Regions from separate parts of the Rhodobium gokarnense genome, predicted to be linked through region 2. Evidence: riboswitches for the same ligand, from Rfam matches in the RefSeq annotation. Region 2 holds a riboswitch; the other holds the start of a gene.
The links. Region 2 has a riboswitch for thiamine pyrophosphate ahead of thiC (phosphomethylpyrimidine synthase ThiC). Riboswitches for the same ligand answer to the same signal wherever they lie in the genome.
Positions count from the first base shown of each region.

Region 1 (7,202 bases), on a different contig from region 2:
CGGGGCGGCAAACAGCGACACCATGGCGACGATCGTCGCCCAGGCCTTGGGATTGATCCACTGGAAGGCGGCGGCCTCCAGGAAGGTCATCGGCCGGGTCGCGCCGTCGACCGTCCCGGGCGGCGAGGCGATGGCGACCCGCCAGGCGAGATAGAGAAGGAACAGGAGGCTCGCCGCCGTCAGCACCATGGAGACCGTCGGCGCGGCCTTCAGGAACCCGCCGACGCCGAAGCCGGTGAGCACGACCATCACGCTGAAGCCGACCACGATACCGAGCATGTGCGGCACCGTTCGGGTAAACCCGAAGGTCGCACCGGAGGCCAGCAGCATCATGTTGTTCGGCCCCGGCGTCGCCACGGCGACGAACAGGAAGGTCGCCAGCGAAAGAAATGAGTCGATCATGACGCCTTCCCGCAATCATCGTGCTAATTAGGTCAATAATACTGACATAAATTGCCGACGCCATCGCGCTCTGCGCATGGCAGCCCCCTCGCACGCGCATGGCCGGCGACGCTGGCGAAGCGCTTCCAACAGGCTGTCAAACGCACTAGGTACTGGCCAGGACAGAACGCAAAGAGGGAAAGGACGGACCCAATGGATCTCGGACTGAAGGGCAAGACGGCGATCGTCTGCGCATCGAGTCGCGGCCTCGGCAAGGGCTGCGCCATGGCGCTCGCCGAAGCCGGCTGCGATATCGTCGTCAACGGCCGCAACGAGGAAACGCTGAACGCCACGGCCGGCGAAATCCGCAGCGCCACCGGCGCCTCGGTGACGGCCGTTAGCGCGGACGTCTCCACCGCCGAGGGCCAGAAGGCGCTGCTCGCCGCCTGCCCCGAACCCGACATCCTGATCAACAACAATGGCGGCCCGCCGCCGCGCAAGTTCACCGAGCTCGGCCGCGAGGAGATCATCGAGGGCGTGATCCAGAACATGATCACCCCGATCGAACTGCTGCAGGCCTCCATCGGCGCCATGCGCCAGAAGGGCTTCGGGCGCATCATCAACATCACCTCGCTGTCGGTGGTGATGCCGATCGAGGGGCTGGACCTGTCGAGCGGCGCCCGCGCCGGCCTCACCTCATTCCTTGCCGGCGTCTGCCGCGAGGTCGCGGGCGACGGCGTCACCATCAACCAGGTCCTGCCCGGCAAGATGGATACCGACCGCCTGCGCACTACCGTGCGCAACGCATCGAAGGCGCGCGGGCTCTCCGAAGAGGACTTCATCGCCCAGCAGCAGGCGGAAATCCCGGCCCACCGCTACGGCAATGCGGAGGAATTCGGTAAGGTCTGCGCGTTCCTGTGCTCCGTCCATGCCGGCTACATCACCGGCCAGAACATCAAGGTCGACGGCGGCCTCGTTCCTTACGCCTTCTGAGCGAAGCCGAGACAAAAAAAGCCGCCGGCGGGCCCGATTCCCGCGGGCGGCTGCAGGCCTCTCGCCGCAGTCGTTTATTCCGACAGCCGCATCTGGCTGATGTCGGCGGCGATCGACTTGAAGGCGTTGCGCAGCGCCGTGCCGTTCGACGCATCGAAATATTTGCCGGACGTGCTCGCGCACTCCTCCATCATCGCCTTGGCGCTGGTGCTGTAGAGCTGGAAGGTGACCGAGTAGATCTCGATGCCCGCCTTCTTCATGTTCTTGCAGAGCTTCTTTGCCCGCTGCTCCGACTTCGACTTGGCGTTGCCCCGCGATTCCTTGTACTTGCCGGAAGCCTCGTTGTAGTCGTAGGCGGTGTTGAACTCGCCGTCGGTCATCAGGATGGCGATCTTGACCGTCTCGTCGTCGTCATAGGCGACCGGATCGCTGCCCGCCGGCCACAGCGGCGACCATTTCGGCGACAGCGTGTACCAGCTCCAGGCAATGCCCGTATGCCCGGCGGTATAGCCGGTGGTGGCGAGCGAATTGATCTTGGTGGTCAGCGTCGCGTTGCTGTCGGTCAACGGCAGGAACTCCACGCCCGGGCAGCCGGTAGAGCCGTCGCCGATCGGCGCCTGTGTGTAGAAGGCGTCGGTGAAGGACTTCACCGAGCGCTCGGTCGCGCATTTGTTGCTGACCCCGTCCGTCACCGCGGAGGCATAGGAGGCGACGTTGACGCCCTGGCTGTAGGGGATGATCGCGATCCGCACCTCGTTCTGATAGGAATGCGCCGTGGTCGGGATCAGGACGTCGATGAGTTCCTTGGCCGCCGCCTTCAGGTCGGAGATCTTGGAGCCGGCCATTGATCCGGTGACGTCGAGCATCAGCGCCACCTCTATGTCCTTGTCGGAGAGCCGCGCCACCGACTTGTTGGCAATGTCGATGTCGGCAAAGCCGGCAAGCTGCATGAAGGTCGTCGGCATGGTGAGGGTCGCATCGACACTGACCGCGCCGGTGTCGGGATCCTGGGTGATCGTTAGGCCCTTGATCGAAATCCCGCTGCCGCCGGACAGCGTGATCGCGTTCTGGAAGGTGGCGTTGACGATGGCGTCCACCTCGTCCTTGCTGCCGCCTTCGCGCACCAGCTTGGCGACGCCCGCAAGGGCCGCCGCGTCGAGCGCGTTCCTGAGCGTCGCCTTGGTCTCCAGCGCCCGGGAATAGTCGATCGCCGTGCCGACCAGAAGCAGGATCGGTATCAGGAGAAAGGCAAAGAGGATCGACAGGGCCCCCGCCTCATTGGACGCAAATCGCGCAACAACGGCTTTTAAACCGGCAATAGACATCGTTCCCGCCTCGCCCATTTCCGGCGGCCGAGGGGCCGCGAACCGGAAAACAGCATTTCTTGATATTCGTTGAGGCGATACTAGCGAATAACCGGTATATCTCCCGTTAAGGCAGTTCGCTAAACTGTAATTAAAATGATAGGTAAAATTTGAATCGAATTTTCTGCTTCCAGGGACGATTCAATGCTTGCGGCCAAGGCGCGGCCGATCGCCCGGCCCCGGCCGACAAGGAAGACCGGCGGCCCCTGCCGCCGCCGGCCATAATAATTCGATGCAGGAAACGGCGTTACGACGCCGCGTCGCGGGCCGACAGGAACCGCGCCTGGGACACCCGGCTCCAGGTCGCCTGGGTCGACCTTGCGTTGCGGAACGAGGCAACGACCTCGGCGCTGACGGCATCATGGTCCGCGACCATGTCGAGGACGTCCTCGCTTGCGGTAGCGGCGGCGGCAAGCAGCGTGTCGGGATAGTAGCGCAGCTCCACGCCGTGCTCCTCGCGCAGCCGCGTCAGCGCTGCCCCGTTGTGCCATTCGGACTCGGTCAGCGCGAAGATGTTCTCCGCCGCCGCGGCGTGTTCCACGACCGCCTGAAGGTCGGCCGGCAGCGCCGCGAACGCCTCTTTGGAGACCAAGGCCTCGCCGGTGCCGTTCGGCTCGTGGAAGCCGGGGGCGTAGTAGTATTTCGCCACCTTGTAGAAGCCGAGCGCGGCATCGCTCCAGGGCCCGAGGAATTCGGTGCCGTCGATGACGCCGCTTTCCAGCGCGGTGAAGATCTCGCCCGGCGGCAGCGAGACCGGGGTCGCGCCGAGCCGGCGCATGACCTCTCCGCCGAGCCCCGGCATGCGGATCTTCAGGCCCTTGAGGTCGTCGAGGGAGGTGATCTCCTTGCGGAACCAGCCGCCCATCTGGAAGCCCGTATTGCCGGCCATCAGCGGGCGGACGCCGAAGGGCGCATAGAGCTTTTCCCAGACCTCCTGGCCGCCGCCATGGTTGATCCAGGCGATGTGCTCCAGCGGCGTCAGCCCGAACGGCCCGGCTGTGAACAGCGCGGCGGCCGGCATCTTGCCCTGCCAGAAAAGCGAAGCCGTATGGGCCATTTCCGCCGCCCCGTTGGTGACGGCATCGAAGACTTCCAGCGGCGGCACCAGTTCGCCGGCGGCATAGACCTTGATGGTGAGGCGCCCGCCGCTGAGGTCGGCAATGCGCTTGGCCAGCCGTTCCGCGGTCACGCCCGGTCCCGGCAGGTTCTTCGGCCAGGAAGTGACCATGCGCCATTCGATGGCCTCGGACGCCGGCGCGGCAAGCGCCGGGCGGGCGAGCATGGCGCCGGCGGCGCCGGCAAGGGTCGCGCCGAGGGCGGCGCGGCGGGAAAGGCCCGTGCGGTCCGGATGTCCGGTCATGGCTCAATCCTTCCAGAGTGCGTGGAAATGGTGGACGGGTCCGTGGCCGGAGCCGATCCGGAGCCCGTCGGCGGCGCGGATCGCCGCCGTGACGTAGTCCTTGGCCTCACCCACGGCCTCGGTGAGGTTCCGGCCCTTGGCCAGCCCGGCCGCGATCGCCGAGGACAGCGTGCAGCCGGTGCCGTGGGTGTTCTGCGTCTCGTGCCGCGGCGCGGTGAACCAGTGGCTCTCGCCATCGGCCGTGACGAGAAGATCGGAGCTTTCCGTCCCGCTGCCGTGGCCGCCCTTCAGGAGCACGGCCCGCGGGCCGAGCTTCAACAGCGCCTCGGCCTGGCGGGTCATGGCATCGGCGTCCGACGCCACCGGCTCGGCCAGCATCCGCGCCGCCTCGAAAAGGTTCGGCGTGATCAGGAGCGCCTTCGGCACCAACACCGAGATCAGCGTCTCGACCGCCTCCGGCACCAGGAGCGGGTCGCCGGAGGCCGCGACCATGACCGGGTCGAGCACCACGATCTCCTGGGCGTGCGCGGCAAGGCCCGCCGCCACCACCTCGATCACGGCCGGCCGCGACAGCATGCCGATCTTCACGGCGTTGACGGCAAGGTCGGAAAACACCGCATCCATCTGCGCGGTGACGAATTCCGGCGGCACGTCGTGGATGCCGGTGACGCCATGGGTGTTCTGGGCGGTCAGCGCGGCAACGACGCTGGCGCCGTAGACGCCGAGGGCGGAAAAGGTCTTGAGGTCTGCCTGAACCCCGGCGCCGCCGCCGGAGTCGGTTCCCGCAATAGTCACGGCGATCGCCGTCATGTCCCGGTCTCCCTGAGATATGGAAAGTGTGGTTAGAGCCCGGCCGGGACGTCGGCCGGGCAAAGCGTGAGGCGGGCCTGAAGCGTTGCCGCATCGAGGCCGTAGAGCGTATCGAGGAAGCCGACCTGCAGGCTGGCCGGCCCGGCCGCCGTCTCGCCGGCGATTTCCGCCGCAACGCCGACGGCGGAAAGGCCCGCGGCCGTCGCAATGAGCGGATCGCCGATGACGGCAAGGAAGGCGGCAACGACTGCGCTCGCGGCGCAGCCGGCCGCCGTCACCCGCGCCTGCAGGGGATGGCCGTTGTCAAGGAAGACGGTCCGATCCCCGTCGGAAAGGATGTCGCGCGCGCCGGTCAGCGCGACGACGATGCCATGGCGCAGTGCCGCCCGGGCAACGGTGTCGGGCCCCGGTTCGGCCTCGAACAGGGTGCGGAATTCGTCGGCATTGCAGCGAAGGACGGCCGGTCCGAGATCGATCAGCCGCCGGGCAAGCGCGATGCGCCGCGGTGAGGATTCCGCATGCGCCGGATCGAGGCACCAGGAAAGCGCCCGCTCCTTCGCCGCCGGCATCGCCGCGTCGACGGCCTCGGCGCGAAGGGCATCGAAGGTGCCGAGATTGACGAGAAGCCCGTCGGCCCTGGCGACGAAATCGCCGATCTCGTCGGCGGCAAGCGTCATGCTGGGAACGGCGCCGAGCGCCAGCAGCGTGTTGGCCGAAAAAGTCTGGGCGACCGTATTGGTGATGCAGTGGACGCGCGGTCGCGCTTCTCGCACTTCGTCAAGAGCCGCGGCGATCGCGCCTGCGGTGACGGCATGGCCGTGCGTCATGGCCGCCTCCCCTGTCGGGAGAAGGTCCGATCGATTGATGTCGTGAAGATGAGAGAAACGCTCATCCCAATCCCTCCGCCGGCATGATCCGGATCAGGTTCTTGGGGTTGGCAGACCGCCTCTCAGCCCGTTCGGGCACCCCCTTGGAATACGCTGAAAGACGTAAAGCCAATCGGGCGTGATTGCAAGAGCCCGGCTAACCATGCGCGGGTGCCGGAGGGGCCAGACCCGCCTTGCCTCCCGGGCGCAACAATGCCATCTGTTGCGGGGAACTCGTCCAATGCTTTGCGGAGAATGCCGGCCATGAAACCGTTTTTCGTCCTCATCAAGTCGCAGCTCGGCAAGGCCTACGACGTCGCCACCGAGATCGCCGATGCCGAGATCGCCTCGGAGATCTATTCGATCGCCGGCGACCACGACCTCCTGGTCAAGTTCTATGTCGAGGACGACACCGATATCGGCCACTTCGTGAACCAGAAGGTGCACGTCATCCCCGGCATCCAGGACACCAAGACCATCGTCACCTTCAAGGCGTTTTAGGCCTTCTGCCAGCCTTAAGAGCGACTACTAGAAAAAAGTAGCCGAATTCCGTTGGCGTTTTGGAAGACCTGCACCCCCGCAGCCAGACCCTTACAGTGAAAAGCAATATTCAGGCCGTATTGGATCTATGAAACAGAATAATATGAAATAAAATATAGCAAGAGAGATATGACTGTGAATTTTTAAATTTTTAAAAATTCCAGAATACTAATATCTCTCATTCAACGATTGGTCAGCCTTCCAGAAAAATTGTGAGGGCCAGGAATGCCGCTGCATGTGTATGTACCACGCACCCGCGTACCATTGATCCAACCCGTGTAAGAACAGTTATTTCTATCACTTGCATTGAATTGCCGCAGTGTTATCGAATCGCCGCCGCATGTATAGTCGATCTCTGCGCTCTTCTCAGCGCCAGCAGTCACACCATGATGCGTGTAATCTTCGAAATCCCAAGTTATTGCCCATGCTGCGGCCTCTCTCCCGACCATATGGCTATAACCGTTGCAATCTGCGAACACCATATTACAGGAAGCAACAACAAAAAGAGAAGTTACCAACGTTCGCACATCAACCTCCATTAATGGTAGTTTAATGAAAATCTAATCCATTTAAAATTGTATTGGTTTTTTTGTCAATGCCCATCGATACCATGTGACGGTATCCTCAATACTTCGCCGGCGTTCCGGCGCGGCGCTGGCGGGTGCGGTCGCGGTCGAGGCCGAGCCGGTGCTCGCGGTAGATGACGAAGAGGCCCGAGGCGGCGACGATCGCCCCGCCGATATAGAAGGCAAGGGTCGGCACCTCGCCGAACACGGCCCAGCCGACCATCATTGCCCAGATGAGCTGGATGTAGTCGAACGGCGCGATGGTCGAGGCGTCCGCATAGCGGTAGCTCTGGGTCAAAAGGAACTGGCCGAACCCGCCGAC
Region 1 is NZ_JAOQNS010000022.1:10,782-17,983, reverse strand. It holds gene M2319_RS22995 (LysE family translocator) at 1-402, opposite strand, end outside; gene M2319_RS22990 (SDR family oxidoreductase) at 595-1,374, shown strand; gene M2319_RS22985 (vWA domain-containing protein) at 1,449-2,699, opposite strand; gene M2319_RS22980 (TRAP transporter substrate-binding protein) at 2,986-4,098, opposite strand; gene thiD (bifunctional hydroxymethylpyrimidine kinase/phosphomethylpyrimidine kinase) at 4,102-4,908, opposite strand; gene M2319_RS22970 (hydroxyethylthiazole kinase) at 4,941-5,735, opposite strand; TPP riboswitch at 5,789-5,888, opposite strand; gene M2319_RS22965 (Lrp/AsnC ligand binding domain-containing protein) at 6,039-6,275, shown strand; gene M2319_RS22960 (DMT family transporter) at 6,939-7,202, opposite strand, start outside.
Region 1: another riboswitch for thiamine pyrophosphate. It lies ahead of M2319_RS22970 (hydroxyethylthiazole kinase); the one in region 2 lies ahead of thiC (phosphomethylpyrimidine synthase ThiC).

Region 2 (7,202 bases):
TGCGATGAGCTGGGCAAGGGCCGGGGCATAGGGCCGGTACAGCCAGGCGGTGGGGCCAGTCTCCTTGCGGCGGCGGCTGTGGTCCGGCCGTGCCGGCACCAGCGCCGTTCCGGTACGCTTTTCGGCCGGCTGCTCGCGGCGCTCGTCGCTGCGGATGGACTGCGAGGCCTCGACGCGGCGCCGGGCGTTGCCGACGTCGTTTCGTACCGAACCGCTTTTTGCGATACCCGAGATCATTGGTTGCCAAAGCCTTACGCTTTGTCCCTGAACGGGACGGTTTCGACTGTAACGCCGAAAACCGCGCAAGCGCCATGCCAGACGATCACGTTTTGTTAACCAAAAAATGGTGTGGTCGGGAGAAAATACGCGACATACGCCGCGTTCCGGGCCGCGCGGCGTTCCTCGGGCGGTACTATCTGCCGCCACGAAATCTGGGGATATGCGCCATCTGCCGGCGGGCATGACGTCACCCGGCGACAGATCAGGCTTTGAGCCCGCAAGGGGTGGGTCGGAATGACCGATAAGAAGACACCGGATGCCGGCGCCGCACCGAACGATCCCTCGGACCCCGCCGAACTGAATGCCGAAGAAATCCTGACCGCCGTCGGCGAGGCCGTCTACGAATGGACGCTCGGCGACGACCGCGTCCGCTGGAGCGGCAACGCCGCCGAGGTGCTGCCGGTCAAAAATCCGGCCGCGCTCCAGGAGGGCCGGCGCTTTGCCGCCCTCATCGACCCCGACAGCCCGCTCACCCGCTTCGACGCCGTCGCCGGCAGCGGCAAGCGGGACCATGGCGGCGGCCAGCCCTATTGCGCCCGCTACTGCCTGAAGGGAACGGCGACGACGACCGGCGCGGCGATCTGGATCGAGGATACCGGTGTCTGGTTCGGCGACGGTGAAGGCCTGCCGGCCCGCGCCCGCGGCATCGTCAGGAAGGTCACCGAGCGCCACGCCGCCGAGGTCGAGCTCAGCTTCCTGTCCCAGCACGACGCCCTTACCGGGCAACTGAACCGCGCCCATCTGATGAAGCGCCTCAATGAGGCGATCGCCACCGCGCGCGACCAGTTCGCCTCCTGCGCCTTCCTGATCGCCGGCATCGACAACCTCGCCATCGTCAACGACACCTATGGCTACGAGGTCGCCGACCGGGTCATCGCCACCGTCGCGACCCGCCTGCAGCGCCAGTTGCGCAGCGGCGATTCCCTCGGCCGGCTCTCCGGCAACAAGTTCGGCATCGTCCTCAACGCCTGCTCGGAAGCGGAAATGGAGGTCGCCGCCGAGCGCCTCCTCGATGCCATCGCCTCCGAAGTGATCACCACGGAACTCGGGCCCGTGAGCGTCACCATTTCCATCGGTGGCGTCTCCTCGCCGCGCCACGCCGCCTCGGCCACCAAGGCGCTGGGCATGGCACATGAGGCCCTCGACCACGTCCACCGGCGCCAGTCCAACGGCTTTGCCATCTACCAGCCGAGCGAAAGCCGCGCCGCCGCGCGCCGCCGCAACGTCGAAATGGCGGACGCCATCGTCACGGGCCTCAACGAGCGCCGTTTCCGCCTCGCCTACCAGCCGATCGTCGAAGCGGCGACGGGGACGCCCGTCTACCACGAGTGCCTGCTGCGCCTCGACACCGCCGGCCCGGTGGAGGAGAGCGGCGCGCTGATCGCCGCCGCCGAACGGCTCGGCCTGGTGCGCCTCATCGACCACCGGGTGCTGGAACTGGCTGTGGAAACGCTCGCCCGCTATCCCGCGGCGCGCCTGTCGATCAACATTTCGGCGGAATGCATCGGCGACCGGAGCTGGATGCAGAAGCTGGTCGCCACCCTTGCCCGCCGGCCGCAATTCGGCAAGCGGCTGGCCGTGGAACTGACCGAGACCGCCGTCGTCAGGAATGTCGGCGAGGCCGCCCGCTTCATCGCAGACCTGCGCGATCTCGGCGTCAAGACCGCCATCGACGATTTCGGCACCGGCTATTCGTCGTTCCACATCCTGAAGGAACTCTCCGCCGACCTCGTCAAGATCGACGGCTCCTTCATCACCACGCTGCTCACCGACGAGCGCCACGAGGTCTTCGTCACCGCGCTGGTGGAGATCGCCAAGACGTTCCACCTGGAAACCGTCGCCGAATGGGTCCGCGACGCGGAGACCGCCGCAAGGCTGCGCGCCCTCGGCGTCGACTATTTCCAGGGCGAACTCTACGGCCTTGCAGCCTCCGAAGCGCCCTGGCCGGAGGACGAGAGCCTCAAGGCCTCGATCGGCAACGCCGCCGCGGCGCAGCGATAGACCTGCTGCCCGCAGCGATCAGCCCCGGCTCCGGCTGGCGGCGATCTCTTCGGCAAGGGCCCGCGCCGCCGCTTCCGGGTCGGGCCGGCCGCAGATCGCCGAAACCACGGCGAGCCCCTTCGCCCCCGCCGCAAAGACCTCGGCCACATGCGCCGCCTTCAGCCCGCCGATGGCGACGGCCGGGACCGGGCTCGCGGCGACCTGCGCGGCAAGACCCTCAAAGCCTACCGGGCGTTCATGGTCCGACTTGGTCGGCGTCGCAAAGACCGGCCCCGCGCCGACATAGTCGACCAGCGCCGGGTCGACGGCGGCGGCAAGCTCCGGCGTCTCCACCGACAGGCCGAGGATCGCCTGCGGGCCGACAAGGGCACGCGCCTCGGCAACGGACATGTCGCCCTGGCCGACATGGATGCCGTCGGCGCCGATCTCGGCGGCCGCCGCCACGTCGTCATTGACGATGAGGAGCGCCCCGGTGCCGGCGAGGGTCGCCTTCAGCGCCCGCCCGGTCTCGATCATCTGGGCCGTGCCGCCCTCCTTGTCGCGCAATTGCACCATGGTCGCCCCGCCGGCAACGGCCCGGCGGGCGGTTTCCACCATGCCGATGCTGGCGCAGAGCTGCGGGTCGAGCACGAGATAGAGCGACAGGTCGAACGCCGTCATGAGGTCACCTCGGCGACGTTGTGGATGACGGCCTCGGCATCGAGGGCCTCGGGCGTGACGGCCTGCAGCGCATCGAGGAAATGCGGCGCGAAGGTGCCCGCGCCCTCCGCCTTCTCATGCGCCCGGGCGCCCGCCGCGGCGAAATGCGCCAGCGCACCGACGGCGGCATCGAATGGATCGCTGGAAACCGCCGCATAGGCGCCGCACAGGCACGTCAGCGAACAGCCGAGCGCGGTGTTCATCGGCATCAGGGGCGAGCCGCCCTCGATCCGCACCGCACGCGCCCCGTCGGTGACGAAATCCGTTTCGCCCGTCACGGCGACGACGCTGCCGGACTCCTCGGCGAGCCTGCGCGCACCATCCTCGGCGACGGCAACGGGATCGCGCCCGTCGACGCCCTGGCCGCTGCTCGCCTCGCCGGCGAGCGACAGGATCTCCGAGGCATTGCCGCGGATGATGGTCGGTTTCAGCGCGACGAGGTCGGCCGCGACCCGGCGCCGATAGGACGTCGCCTGGCAGGCCACCGGATCGAACACCCAAGGGTGACCGGCAGCGCTCGCCCCGGCGATGGCCGCCTTCGCCCCGGCAATGAAGGGCGGCGACAGCGTGCCGATATTGACCGTCACCGCGCCGGCAATGCCGGCGAATTCCTCCGCCTCTTCCACGTCGGCGACCATGGCGGGGCTGGCCCCTGCCGCCAGCACCACATTGGCGGCGATGTTCATGGCGACATAGTTGGTGAGGCACTGCACCAGCGGCGGCTCGGCCCTGAGCGCGGCCAGAAGGGTTCCCGGCGTCTCGGTCATCGTGCGTCCTCCATCGGAACGTAAAGGGTTCCGCCCTCGCGGAATTTTTCCGCCATCTTCGCCATGCCCTCCTTCTGCGCCTCGGCGCGGATGTCGTGGGAGATGCGCATGGAGCAGAATTTCGGTCCGCACATGGAGCAGAAATGCGCCACCTTGTGCGCCTCCTTCGGCAGCGTCTCGTCGTGCATCGACCGGGCGGTATCCGGGTCGAGCGCTAGGTTGAACTGGTCCTCCCAGCGGAACTCGAACCGGGCGCGCGAGAGCGCGTCGTCGCGGGCCCGGGCCGCCGGATGCCCCTTGGCGAGGTCCGCGGCATGGGCGGCGATCTTGTAGGTGATGACGCCGGTCTTGACGTCGTTGCGGTCCGGCAGGCCGAGATGCTCCTTCGGCGTCACATAGCAGAGCATCGCCGTGCCGAACCAGCCGATCATCGCCGCCCCGATGCCCGACGTGATGTGGTCGTAGCCCGGCGCGATGTCGGTCGTCAGCGGCCCGAGCGTATAGAACGGCGCCTCGCCACAGACCTCCAATTGCTTGTCCATATTGGCCTTGATCTTGTGCATTGGCACGTGGCCAGGCCCCTCGATCATCACCTGGCAGTCCTTCGCCCAGGCGATCTGGGTCAGCTCCCCGAGCGTCTCCAGCTCGGCGAACTGGGCGGCGTCGTTGGCATCGGCGATGGAGCCGGGCCGCAACCCGTCGCCGAGGCTGAACGAGACGTCATAGGCCCGCGCGATGTCGCAGATCTCGTCGAAATGCTCGTAGAGGAAGCTCTCGCGGTGGTGGTGCAGGCACCACTTGGCCATGATCGAGCCGCCTCGGCTGACGATCCCCGTCACCCGGCCCACCGTCAGCGGGATCATGTGCAGCCGAACGCCGGCATGGATGGTGAAATAGTCCACCCCCTGCTCGGCCTGTTCGACCAGCGTGTCGCGGAACACCTCCCAGGAGAGATCCTCGGCGATGCCGCCGACCTTCTCCAGGGCCTGGTAGAGCGGCACGGTGCCGATCGGCACCGGGCTGTTGCGCAGGATCCAGTCGCGGATGTTGTGGATGTTGCGCCCCGTGGAGAGGTCCATGACCGTATCGGCGCCCCAGCGCGTCGCCCAGACCATCTTCTCCACCTCCTCGGCCATCGAGGACGTGACGGCGGAATTGCCGATATTGGCGTTGATCTTGACGAGGAAGTTGCGCCCGATGGCCATCGGCTCGGCCTCCGGGTGGTTGATGTTGGCGGGAATGATCGCCCGGCCCCTCGCCACCTCGTCGCGCACGAATTCCGGCGTGATGAGGTCGGGGATCTCGGCGCCGAACGCCTCGCCGTCGCGCGCCGGCGCCTCTTTCGCCGCCTGCCTGCCGAGGTTCTCGCGGATCGCGACGAACTCCATTTCCGGCGTGACGATGCCGGCCCTTGCATAGGCCATCTGCGTCGCCGCCCGTCCCCCTGTCGCCCGAAGAGGCCGATGGCGGACGGGGAATTCCGGCGTCAGACGCGCACCGTCGGCAAAGCCGTTGTCCGCGGGCGTCACGTGGCGGCCGTCATAGGCCTCGGTGTCGCCGCGCGCGGCGATCCAGCCGGCGCGCAGGCGCGGCAGGCCCTTGTCGATGGCGATCTCGGCCTCAGGGTCCGTATAGGGACCGGAGCTGTCATAGACGGTGACGGGCGGCTCGCCAGCGGTGGGATGCAGGTCGATCTCGCGCATCGGAACGCGAATGTCGGGGTGCACGGCGCCCCTATGCCAGACGCGGCGCGAGGCGGGCAGCGGGCCCGTGGTGACGGTGGGGGTATGGTCGGTCATCGGTCGGAGCCTCCAGAGCTCGAAGCGTTGGAGACCCAGTTCCGCGTTGAATGGAGAAGGACCGCGAGGACGTCGCCTCAGGACGATTCGGCCGAAGCCGCGCAGCCGGTGCACCATCCCTACGCCAGTATGAACTGGATCAGGTTCGTCGGGTCACTGCGCTGCGCCGGGCGGCGCCATCAGCATCTCAGCCCCTTGTCGGGACCCCCCGGGTGAATGGACAGAGACTGCGCGCCGGCCGGGGCCTTGTCAATGGCCGCTCCCGCCGGGTGCCCGTCCGGCTCCCGCAATGACCGTCGCCAAACGCGCCGGGTTCAGTCCTCGTCCTTGCCGGAAAGCGCGTCGAGCTGCTTCTGCATCTGGGAAAGCTGCTTCTTGAGGTCGGAAATGTCGGAGGGTTCCTCCGGCCTGGCGTCGCCGCCGGCGCCCGTGCCGGTACTGCCGGCACCCGTTGTGCCCGCGCCCGGTCCGCCGGTGCCCGGTCCGCCAGTGCCTGTGCCGCCAGTGCCTGTACCGACACCGCCGGCACCGAAGGGCAGGAACATGCGCATCGCCTTTTCGAACATGTCGGTGTTGCGCCGCACCTGGTCCTCCAGCGCCTCGAAGGCGGTCTGGCCGATCGAGGCGGTCATCTGCTGGCGCAGCTTTTCCTGCTCCTTGGCGAAGGACGACATGGAGAATTCCAGATAGCTCGGCACCAGCGTCTGCATGGAATCGCCGTAAAACCGGATGAGCTGCCTGAGGAAGGCGATCGGCAGGAGGTTCTGGCCCTTGTTCTCCTGCTCGAAGATGATCTGGGTCAGCACCGAACGGGTGATCTCGTCGCCGGATTTGGCATCGAAGACGACGAAGTCGTCCTCGTTCTTGACCATCTCGGCGAGGTCTTCGAGCGTCACATAGGTGCTCGTCCCGGTGTTGTAGAGCCGCCGGTTCGCGTATTTCTTGATGACGGTCGGTTTTTCTGTTTTCGCCATCCGTTCCCTGCCCCTTGGATTCGCCTTGTTGTTTTTGCGAGCGGCCGCACTGCACAACCACTTGCGGCATCCTATGCGCCGAAAACGGCGCCTCGCAAGGAATAGATTTGGCCCGCGACGGAAACCGGGCGGTTTCGGCCGCCCCGAAAGGCTCCTCGCGGCCCCGGAATCCTTGCCGTGGTGCAGCATCCTCTACGTCGACGGGAACATCCGCATCACCGAATAGTACGGTTGACTCAACCGGAACCGATAGGTCTATTCCGTGTATCCGGCATCGGGCGCACGGGTTTTAACCCGCAAAGACAAGCCCTCAAATGCATGCATGCTCAAGACCAGACACCCGGGAGGAACGGATGGGTCAGACCAGTGAAGTTGTAATCGTCAGCGCCGCGCGCACACCCGTTGGAAGCTTCAACGGCTCGTTTTCCAACACCCCTGCGCACGAACTCGGCGCGGTCGCCATCAAGGCCGCCCTGGAGCGCGCCTCCGTTGCCCCGGAAGACGTCGACGAGGTGATCTTCGGCCAGGTGCTGACCGCGGCACAGGGCCAGAACCCGGCGCGCCAGGCCGCAATCGCCGCCGGCCTGCCAAAGGAGGCAACGGCCTGGGTCGTCAACCAGGTCTGCGGCTCGGGGCTCAGGACCGTCGCCCTCGGCATGCAGCAGATCCTGTGCGGCGATGCC
Region 2 is NZ_JAOQNS010000015.1:73,599-80,800, reverse strand. It holds gene M2319_RS21200 (hypothetical protein) at 1-237, opposite strand, end outside; gene M2319_RS21195 (putative bifunctional diguanylate cyclase/phosphodiesterase) at 514-2,280, shown strand; gene thiE (thiamine phosphate synthase) at 2,299-2,940, opposite strand; gene thiM (hydroxyethylthiazole kinase) at 2,937-3,746, opposite strand; gene thiC (phosphomethylpyrimidine synthase ThiC) at 3,743-5,545, opposite strand; TPP riboswitch at 5,644-5,766, opposite strand; gene phaR (polyhydroxyalkanoate synthesis repressor PhaR) at 5,860-6,519, opposite strand; gene M2319_RS21170 (acetyl-CoA C-acetyltransferase) at 6,873-7,202, shown strand, end outside.